2 regions of the Dickeya dadantii NCPPB 898 genome follow, and region 1 is predicted to be linked to the other one. Evidence: predicted binding sites of a transcription regulator. Region 1 holds the regulator's gene; the other holds the start of a gene.
What was found. The regulator LexA, encoded in region 1, represses DNA repair genes until DNA is damaged. The targets are predictions, from matches to a motif close to TNCTGTATGTACATACAGNA.
Positions count from the first base shown of each region.

Region 2: sbmC (DNA gyrase inhibitor SbmC) is a predicted target of LexA. The motif match lies at 3,506-3,525, and genes of this name have one in related genera.

Region 1 is NZ_CM001976.1:583,300-588,787, reverse strand. It holds gene DDA898_RS03165 (pirin family protein) at 1-541, shown strand, start outside; gene zur (zinc uptake transcriptional repressor Zur) at 788-1,297, shown strand; gene lexA (transcriptional repressor LexA) at 1,590-2,201, opposite strand; gene DDA898_RS03150 (diacylglycerol kinase) at 2,311-2,676, opposite strand; gene plsB (glycerol-3-phosphate 1-O-acyltransferase PlsB) at 2,805-5,300, shown strand; gene ubiA (4-hydroxybenzoate octaprenyltransferase) at 5,379-5,488, opposite strand, start outside.
Region 2 is NZ_CM001976.1:794,091-799,578, reverse strand. It holds gene DDA898_RS04100 (hypothetical protein) at 1-239, shown strand, start outside; gene DDA898_RS04095 (AAA family ATPase) at 383-1,132, shown strand; gene DDA898_RS23020 (hypothetical protein) at 1,440-1,685, shown strand; partial or broken gene DDA898_RS23955 (PAS domain-containing protein) at 1,985-2,767, shown strand; gene DDA898_RS23950 (methyl-accepting chemotaxis protein) at 2,798-3,289, shown strand; gene sbmC (DNA gyrase inhibitor SbmC) at 3,548-4,009, shown strand; gene iolD (3D-(3,5/4)-trihydroxycyclohexane-1,2-dione acylhydrolase (decyclizing)) at 4,197-5,488, opposite strand, start outside.

The sequences.
Region 1 (5,488 bases):
GCCACGAACCTATCCGCGCGTCGATATTCTGAACATCCTGTTGCAGGGCGAAGCGGAATATCGCGACAGCAACGGCAACCATACTCGCGCCAGAGCGGGTGAAGCCTTGCTGCTGGCCGCCCAGCCCAACGTCAGCTACAGCGAACACAATATCGGCGACAACACGCCGCTGACCCGGCTGCAACTGTGGCTGGACGCCTGTCCAACGCGGGAAAACCAGTGTTTGCAGCGGTTAACGCTGAAAGACCAGCCTTACCAGTTGCTGGCATCGCCGGATGAGTCGGCCGACGCCTTCCATTTGCGCCAGCAGGTTTGGATTCACCATCTGGATCTGGCGGCTGGCGAGCAGCACAACCTGACGCTAAACGGCAACCGCGCCTACCTGCAATCGATTCACGGCACCAGCAGCATCAACGGCAATAGCGCTGCGATTCACAACGTATTGCGCTGCGGTGACGGTGCGTTTGTCCAGCAGGAAAACAGCCTTATCATTCGGGCGGAAACCGCCACACGGGCATTGCTGATCGACCTGGTTGTCTAGGCTGGCGCTCACGCCAGGACCCGCCACGTCTATTTCCTTACGCCCTGATAGCCACCTTTCAGGGCAGAGCCAGCGCCACGAATCAGGCCAGGCGCGGCCGGGAATTCGCTATAAAGAAAATCAATTGTCAGCCATGCGGTGTAACGAGAGCAGGCCCAGCGCAACCTTGCGGCAGCCATCTCGGCGTTTTTATTCAGTCATGGTAAGATGCCGCCATGATTTCACACTCGCTTCAGGGTTACTGCAATGGATTCAACCAATCCGGACAAACTTGTTGCCCAGGCTGAACAGCTTTGCCAGCAACGCAATGTGCGTCTGACGCCCCAGCGTCAGGAAGTATTGCGCTTAATGGCCCAGCAACCCGGTGCGATCAGCGCGTATGATCTGCTGGATTTGCTTCGCGTTTCCGAGCCTCAGGCCAAGCCGCCCACCGTTTATCGCGCGCTGGATTTTCTACTGGAACAAGGTTTTATCCACAAGGTAGAGTCCACCAACAGCTATGTGCTGTGCCATCATTTCGAAGAGCATAGCCATACTTCGGCATTGTTTATCTGCGACCGCTGCGGGCTGGTGACGGAACGCCAGACGGAAGGCGTTGAGGAAACGCTGCACCAGTTGGCGAAACAGTCAGGTTTCGCCCTGCGTCATAGTGTGGTAGAAGCCCACGGTTTGTGTGGCGAATGCCAGAAGGTGGAGTCCTGCGAGCATCGGGACAGCTGTAATCATGATCACAGCATACTGGTGAAGAAACGCTGAGTGTGAAGCCGTTGCTTCACACTACTCTGTCGAAATACGTACTCGTTTAAAATACGTACTATTTCGAAATACGTACTCTTTCAAAATACGTGACGCTTTCTAAACACATATTCTTTCTGAATACGTTATTCGTCCTGAATACGTCACGCTTCCCTCAATTCATACACCACTTATGCACTACGTTCGGCCCGGACCATCAAAGTACCGGACGGTACAGGTGTTCATCCAGACAAGCTGAACACCTGCATGGGCGGAAGCCTACATCCATCAAAAGCGGACTAAAGCAGGGGCGTTAGCTCCAGTCGCTGTTGCGGATCACGCCAACCGCCAATCCTTCAATGGAGAAATTTTGCTCGCGCAGATCGACAACGATCGGCGCGAATTCTTTGTTTTCCGCCAGCAGTTGCACAACATTGCCCTGCTTTTTCAATCGTTTGACCGTTACTTCATCTTCAATACGCGCCACCACCACCTGGCCGTTGCGCACATCCTGCGTTTTATGCACCGCCAGCAGGTCGCCGTCCAGAATACCGATATCCTTCATCGACATTCCGCTGACCCGCAGCAGGAAATCGGCGCTAGGCTTGAACATCGCCGGGTCGACCTGATAGTGGCATTCGATGTGCTGCTGAGCCAGCAACGGTTCGCCGGCGGCGACGCGGCCAATCAGCGGCAATCCCTGATCTTCTTCTTCCATCAACAGGCGAATACCGCGGGAAGCGCCGGTAACGATCTCAATGACGCCTTTGCGCGCCAGCGCCTTGAGGTGTTCCTCAGCCGCATTCGGCGAACGGAAGCCAAGCTGACTGGCGATTTCGGCCCGGGTGGGCGGCATACCGGTTTGTGAAATATGATCGCGAATCAGATCATAAACCTGCTGTTGTCTGGTAGTTAGCGCTTTCATTCCGCCCCCTGGTTGTTTATACAGTTTCGCTGTGAGTATATACAGGGAAAGTGCCGATGGGAACCGCGATATCGCTATTGCGCGGATTTTTCTGCGATTATGCAAAGCGTCACGCAAAACGGTTCCACAGTATCGCTCCCCATACTCCCGCCGCCAGCAAACAGGCGACAAATACCGCCGCCGAGCCAATGTCCTTCGCCCGGCCGGACAATTCGTGGTAATCCATGCCGATTCGATCCACCACCGCTTCAATAGCGCTATTGACCAGCTCAAACAGCACGATCAGCACCACGGAACCGATCAACAACAGCCGCTCCACCATTGCAACCGGCAGCCAGCAGGCAATAATAATGGCGGCAAGCGTGAGTAGTGATTCCTGGCGAAATGCGGCCTCATGCCGCCATGCCTGTTGCAACCCTTGCAGCGAATAACCCGCCGCTTTGATGATGCGGGTTATCCCGGTTGTTTTGTTCATGCTTACTCCACCTTTAATTTGTCATTGGCCGCAATTTTAACGCGTCGTCATGGTCTCATCACCACAGATATCCTGCCGGGTTTCTGGTATCCTTGGCCCGCATTGCTAACAAGAGGCTTCTGGTTGTTATGTCAGGTTGGCGTAGAATCTACTATAAACTACTGAATTTCCCACTAAAACTCTTGGTAAAGAGTAAAGTTATCCCACAGGATCCCGTTAACGAACAACGTCTGGATCCGGCGCGACCGATCTTCTATGTGCTGCCCTACAACTCCAAGGCAGACCTGCTGACGCTGCGCACCAAATGTCTGGAGCTCAGTCTGCCCGATCCGTTGCAGCCGCTGCAGATCGACGGCAAAATTCTGCCGAGTTACGTATTTGTCAATGACGGCCCACGCCTGTTCCGTTATTACGTGCCCAAACAGCAGTCGATAAAGCTGTTTCACGACTATCTGGATCTGCATCGCAACAATCCGGAACTCGATATACAGATGGTGCCGGTGTCGGTCATGTTCGGCCGCTCCCCCGGCCGCGAGGGGCAGAATCAGGACACGCCGCATCTGCGGTTGCTCAACGGCATAGAGAAATTCTTCGCCGTTCTGTGGCTCGGTCGCGACAGTTTTGTGCGCTTTTCCGTTCCCGTCTCGCTGCGTTACATGGCGACCGAACACGGCACCGACAAAACCATCGCCCACAAGCTGGCGCGCGTAGCACGTATGCACTTCTCCCGTTTGCGGCTGGCGGCCGTCGGACCGCGTTTGCCGGTTCGTCAGGAGTTGTTCAACAAGCTGCTGTCTTCCCGCGCCATCGCCAAAGCGATTGATGATGAAGCACGGGTCAAAAAGATTTCCCACGACAAGGCACAGCAGAACGCCATCACGCTGCTGGAAGAGATCGCCGCCGACTTCTCCTATGAAGCCGTCAGGCTATCCGACCGGGTGCTGAGCTGGACCTGGAATCGTCTGTACCAGGGCATCAACGTGCATAATGCCGAACGGGTACGCCAGTTGGCGCAGGACGGGCATGAAATCGTCTATGTTCCCTGCCATCGCAGCCACATGGACTATCTGCTGCTCTCCTACGTGCTCTACCATCAGGGCTTGGTGCCGCCGCACATCGCCGCCGGCATTAACCTTAACTTCTGGCCGGCCGGCCCGATCTTCCGTCGTCTCGGCGCCTTTTTCATCCGCCGGACCTTCAAAGGCAACAAGCTCTATTCCACTCTGTTCCGCGAGTATCTGGGCGAGCTGTTTACCCGCGGCTATTCGGTGGAGTACTTCGTCGAAGGCGGCCGTTCCCGCACCGGCCGTTTGCTGGAGCCGAAGACCGGCACGCTGGCGATGACCATTCAGGCGATGCTGCGCGGCGGTACCCGCCAGATCACGCTGGTGCCGATTTACATTGGCTACGAACACGTGATGGAAGTCGGCACCTACGCTAAAGAGCTGCGCGGCGCCACCAAGGAAAAAGAAGGCTTCCTGCAGATGGTGCGCGGACTGCGCAAGCTGCGTAATCTCGGTCAGGGGTACGTTAATATCGGTGAGCCGCTGTCGCTGACCACCTACCTCAACAACCGTGTGCCGCAGTGGCGCGACGCTATCGATCCTATCGATCCGCAACGCCCGGCCTGGCTGACGCCTACCGTGCAGGATATCGCCGACGACATCATGGTGCGCATCAACAACGCGGCGGCGGCCAACGCCATGAACCTGTGCTGTACCGCGCTGCTGGCTTCCCGCCAGCGGGCGTTGACGCGTGAGCAGATGGAAGAGCAGTTGGAGTGTTATCTGCAACTGCTGCGTAACGTCCCTTACAGCAGCGATATCACCGTGCCGAAAAAAACCGCCGCCGAGTTGCTGGAACACGCGCTCGGTATGGACAAGTTCGAGGTGGAGAAGGACAACGTCGGCGACATTATCATCCTGCCGCGCGAGCAGGCGGTGCTGATGACGTACTACCGCAATAATATCCATCATATGCTGGTGCTGCCGTCGCTGGTTGCAAGCATCGTGATGCATTACCGCCGGATCTCCGCCGGGGAATTGCTGCGCCAGATAACGCTGATTTATCCGCTGCTGCAGGCCGAATTATTCCTGCACTACAAGCAGTCCGAGCTGTCTGACGTGCTGGACGCGCTGGTGGCCGAGCTGGCGCGCCAGCAACTGATTCTGATCAAGGATGACGGGCTGGAACTGAACCCCGCGCGTATCCGCGCCCTGCAACTGCTGGCCGCCGGTGTCCGCGAAACGCTGCAACGTTATGCCATTACCCTGGCGTTGCTGAACGCCAACCCGACCATCAGCCGCGGCGCGCTGGAAAAAGAAAGCCGCAGCATGGCGCAACGTCTCTCGGTGTTGCACGGCATCAACGCGCCGGAGTTTTTCGACAAGGCGGTGTTCTCAACGCTGGTCAACACATTGCGTAACGAAGGGTATGTCAGCGACAGCGGCGAAGCGGTGCTGGAACACGTCCAGGCGATTTACGCTATTCTGGGAGAACTACTGAGTCCGGAAGTGAAGCTGACGATTGAAAGCGCCAGTCTGGCGCAGGAGAGCGGCGATGGCGACAGCGAATCCGTTGTCGTCGATGTCGATGTCGAGAAAGAAAAAGAAGAAGTAGAGTAACGTTCAGCCCTGCGGAGCCGCTCCGCAGGGCTGCATTTATTACGAAGAAAACAGCTACATTTATGACAAAGAGAACAGCTACAAACCGAACAGGATGCCGAAAAACAGCACCATCCCGACATAATTGTTATTGTTGAATGCCCGAAAACAGTCATCGCGCTCACGCCCGGCAATCAGTTTCTGCTGAT
Region 2 (5,488 bases), 210 kb from region 1:
TTATTGCCGCGAAGGAAAATGAAATAAATATTTCAATAGCCGTCTTTATCACGGTTTGTCACGGATTGCCTGTCGTCAGCCATTCGCCTAGCTTTTTTGAACACCACAGCGTTTTTGAAAACCCATCGTTTTTGAAAAACACATCGCTATCGATTTTCCTAAGTATCGGTTTTCCTAAAACGCCGTTGATCTTGATAATGATAACCATTACTATTAATGGAGTTACTGATTTTCGATAAAATTCACGCAATCGGATGAATCCCCGGGATATTGCATTAGCAAGTGACTGACAACCACGTGGCCGGGAATAAAATTATTGGAATGATTAGCCCGGTGTGGTAGTGAATATTTTTGGGCTGTCCATGGCAGGAAATGACGCAGAATGATTTCAAATCAATATATCAGCCGTATCTCTCTCAACCGCGATAAGGTGGAATCATTCGACCTTTATCCATTTTCTATTCCAGCTATTCATTCGTTTGACTTTATTGACCCGCACCCCAAGGTTACCTTTTTTATTGGCGAGAACGGCAGCGGAAAATCAACATTGTTGGAAGCGATTGCCGTTGCAATCGGGTTTAACCCCGAAGGCGGCACCCAAAATTTTAATTTCAGTACGCGGGCGTCGCACTCAAATCTATCCAGTTACCTGAGAATCGCCAAAGGCGTTAAACGTCCCCGCAATGGATTCTTCTTCCGCGCCGAGAGCTTTTTTAATCTGGCCTCCGAAATTGAACATCTTGATGCCGAACCGTCCTTTGGACCGCCGGTGATTAATTCCTATGGCGGCCACTCGTTACATGAGCAGTCGCACGGCGAGTCTTTTCTCTCATTAATGATGAACCGCTTTGGCAGCAAAGGGTTATACCTGCTTGACGAACCGGAAGCCGCGCTATCGCCGGCCAGGCAGTTGGCGATGCTCGCCAGAATGCATGACCTTATTCTGGATGATTCGCAGTTTATTATCGCCACCCATTCACCGATTCTTCTGGGCTACCCGGATGCATTAATTTATCAGTTTGATGGCGATAATATATCCCAGGTGAATTATAAAGACACCGATCACTATCAAATCACGCGTGCGTTCCTGAACAATCCTGAAAAAATGCTTCAGGAGTTAATGAATCAATAATAAAAAACCCATTAAAACCACTTAGTGCATTCAATTACCCATAAACCATTCATTCTCATTCTATCCATAAAAACATGGAGGAATATCGACAGTTAATTTTCAGGATAGCCATATAAGACCACACAAAATAGATTTAATTTAGTCCCTAAAAAGCCATGCTGCTGAGGACATCTTCAAAGGGATAACAGATGAACAATCTATCAGTAAAAAGAGTGTTATTTACTTCCACGCTATTAACCATGACCTTTTTTATCAAAAAATAAATATCGCCGATGGAGGTATCAATGCAAAATTGAGATACAAAAAAATGGTGTATACACAGACATTAACCGATCGGGCTATAGAAATTGAAGCGGTGAGTTATATAGCAGGAAAACCGGTATCACCGGGTCAGGCTCTCGTGCCAAAGCAATATGGCGCTTCCATCGTGAAAACAGCAGGTCAAGCCTTGCAGAGCGCCATGACCGCCTCATCAACGCATCGGCATGAAATAAAAATTTTACTGATTGCCGTGGCATCACAAAACAGGCTCTGGAAAAAACCGGTGCGGTAACGCCTGATGATGCTGTCATTTCGACGCTGATGCCGCGCCTGTCAGGCCAACGCCTGAAACGCGGTCAACCCGGCTAAAACGGTATAACCCGCCAAAAATGAATAAAACAGCATGAAGGGCTGCCATAAATCTAAATCTGCACTATTACTTTCTTATCAACTCAACATCATTTACCCGTCGTGCTTAAGGTTGCAGGCACGCAGCCCTTGCTGCAACCCGCCTTGCTTAGCGCATAAATTACTTAGGGCATAAATTGCTGCAGGCATAAAAAGGTCACTGATATGTTTCCGATATAGGGGATGGCGATGTTTGGATTATCAAAAGTGCTGAGCACAGAAGGAAAAAAGATTACGGCAGCGAAGGCAAGCACGTCAGAACATGATATGAACGCGATTAAGCAAAGCATTGCTTATATCGAATTTATGCCTGATGGCACCATTCTCTATGCCAACCCGATTTTTCTCGACCTGCTTGGATATACGCTGGATGAAATACAGGGCGAACATCATCGTATATTTTGCGACCCTCAATACGTGAGGTCGGAAAATTACCGTGAGTTCTGGCGACGGCTGGCCAACGGCGAATCTTTTTCCGGCGTATTCGACCGCTACAACAAACAGCATGACAAGTTCTTCCTGCGAGCCACCTATTTTCCGGTAAAAAACCGTAACGGCGAGGTGATTAAGGTTATCAAACTGGCGTCCGACATTACCCAGAATCATCAGGCGCTGGTGGACAAAGACGCCATTCTCTCCGCCCTGCACCGTTCACTGGCGGTGATTGAATTTACCCCGGAAGGGCACATCATCTGGGCCAACGATAACTTCCTGAAAACCATGGGCTATAGCCAGGAAGAAATACAAGGCCAGCACCACCGAATATTTTGCTACGACATCTTCTACCGGGAAAACCCGCGCTTCTGGGACAAGCTCAATAACGGCGAGTCGTTCGTCGGCCGTTTTGAGCGTAAAACCGCGCAGGATGAGCGGGTGTGGCTGGAAGCCAGCTATAACCCGATTCTCGATGCCCACGGACACGTCTACAAAGTGATAAAATTCGCGTCCGATATCACCACCCGGGTCGAAAACGCCAAGCGCATCGCGGACATTGCGGTGACCACCTCGGAACAAACCTCGCAAATCACCCATAATGCCAGCGAAGTGCTGACGGAAACGGTCAACAATGCCGAACGGATTACCACTCAGGTGCAATCGGCCTCGGAAATCGGCTCCCGCCTGCACGAGCATGCCAAAAACATCAGCGCGATGATCGGCACCATCGACGCCATCGCCTCCCAGACCAACATTCTGGCGCTTAATGCAGCGATTGAGGCCGCGCGGGCCGGCGAGTCCGGACGCGGCTTTTCCGTGGTGGCGGAAGAGGTGCGCAAACTGGCGCTCTCCACCTCAGCCGCGACGCAAAAAATCACCCATATGGTTGAAGATAATTCCCGGTTAATTGAGCAAATGTACCAGCAGTTGGATCAGATTAATCAGTTCTTAGGGGATGAGAGAGAGAAAATACACGACCTCTCGCGCGGCTTTAGCGAAATTAACAGCGGCGTATCCGCGTTTGTCGATGTAATACATCGCTTAAATGTGTAATTCCGGCCGGGCTTATTTTCATAATCGGCCAATTAATAATTTCCAGGCTATTATTTTTAAAACAATATAAATATTACCCGACGAAAAATACACCGCCGGTTTTTAATGCAATCTCTTTCCTGCCTGGGACATCAGCGCCTTCTTCTGACAAGAATGCGAGTTCGCTCGCATACGGAATACGATCATCGTGTCCACGCGACATTGAGGTATATATTAAGGTGTATAAATACACAGTCATCATATTGGTAAGGATCAGCTATGAATTACAACGTTCAGCATGTGGATAAACGCCATGCGGCTGGGTTCCATCTGGTAGGCCCATGGGAACAAACGGTGCCGCAAGGATTTGAGCAACTGATGAAATGGGTGGATGAACACGCGGTGCAGCCGCTGGAATGGGTTGCGGTTTATTACGGCAACCCGCAAGAAACGCCGCCTGAAAAACTGGAAGCGGATACCGTGGTAAGCGTATCCGCCGATTTTCATCTGCCCGCCGACGGCGAAGGGGCGATCACCACGGAAATCGCCGCAGGTCAGTACGCGATTGCCCGCGTGCGCGTATCCAACGACGATTTCGGCATGTCGTGGCAGGCATTTTTTGCCGCGTTACTCGGCGATGGTAAAACCATCGACCCAGCGCGCGCCTGTTTCGAAGTCTATCTTAATGACGGCTACAGCGACGGCTTCTGGGATATCGATATGCATATTCCGATTCAGTGACGGAAAACAGGTGGAATGCCCCGTCCTTCGCACGAGCCCGGCTACACCGTTCTCAGCGTTGCCGGGCCTGTGCATCGTCTGCGGCTATACAGGTCCTATGCCGCCTTGATAGCGGCATGGTGAATCTACGCCGGCGGCGCGAATCATTGCAGGACATCGTCGCCAAAAGGTTTGTCGGTCATCGGCCTTAATACTGTCGTGCTTTCGAACGCTGTAACCGCACCTCGCGCGCCGCCGCTTCAATCGCCGGCTTGTCCGCCACCTGCGCGGTGCCGGTATTCCACCAGGCGTCGTAACCGTGGGTCATGGTTTTCGGCAGCACCTTGATATCCAGCAGACAGGGGCCGGAGTGTGCCTGCGCCTCACGCAGCGCCTGCAGCAACGATGCCTCATCCCGCACCGTCCACGCCCGACAACCGTAGCTTTCGGCGTTGCGGGCGAAATCCACCGTCACCAGCGAGCCGGTTAGCTTGCCGCTGTCCCGGTCGCGCCGCCGGTTCTCGGTGCAAAAGCTGCCCATGCCCTGACTCATCTGCAAGTTGTTGATGCAGCCAAACCCGGCGTTGTCGAACAGCAGCACGGTTATCTTGATGCCTTCCTGCACCGCGGTTTGCAGCTCGCTGTGCAGCATCAGATAAGAACCGTCGCCCACCATCGCGTACACCGGCTGTCGCGGCGCCGCCAGCCGCGCGCCCACCGCCGCTGCGATCTCATAGCCCATGCAGGAATAACCGTACTCCAGATGGTAACTGTCCGGCGTTTTCACCTGCCACAGCCGTTGCAGGTCGCCGGGCAACGACCCGGCCGCGCCCACCACGATAGCGTCGTCTTCCAGCGCGTCGTTCAACAGCCCCAGTACGCGGGTTTGCGTTAGCCGGGTGCCCAGCGTTTCGCGGTACTCCGCCAGTTGCGCGTCCAGATGTCCGGCGATTTCCAGCCCCTGACCGTCTTCGTCGCGCCGGTCGAACAGACGCTGGCGTTCCCGTTGCCAGTCGAGGCTCGCCTGCGCGATCTCGTCCCCCCAGCCGCTGCGATAACCCTGAGCGTCCAGCGCCTGCGTCAGTTGCGTCAGCCCCTCGCGAGCGTCGGCGATCAGTGCGGTGGCATCCAGTTTGAACGCGTCGAACTCCGCCACGTTGAGCAGCAAAAATTCGACCTGCGGGTGGGTAAACAGCGATTTGGAAGCGGTGGTGAAGTCGGTCAGCCGGGTGCCGACGCCAATCACCAGGTCCGCCTGCGCCGCCAGCCGGTTGGCGGCCTGCCCGCCGGTGACGCCAATGCCACCGGCGTTAAGCGGGTGCGTCGATACCAGCGCACCCTTGCCCGCCTGGGTTTCGCCAAACGGCAGATTAAAGCGCTCGGCAAACTGCTGAAAAGCGTTGTGCGCGCCGGCATAACGCACCCCGCCGCCGCAAATCAACAGCGGGCGGCGTTTACGCGCCAGCAGTGCTGTCGCCTGCGCCAGCCGGGCGACGTCCG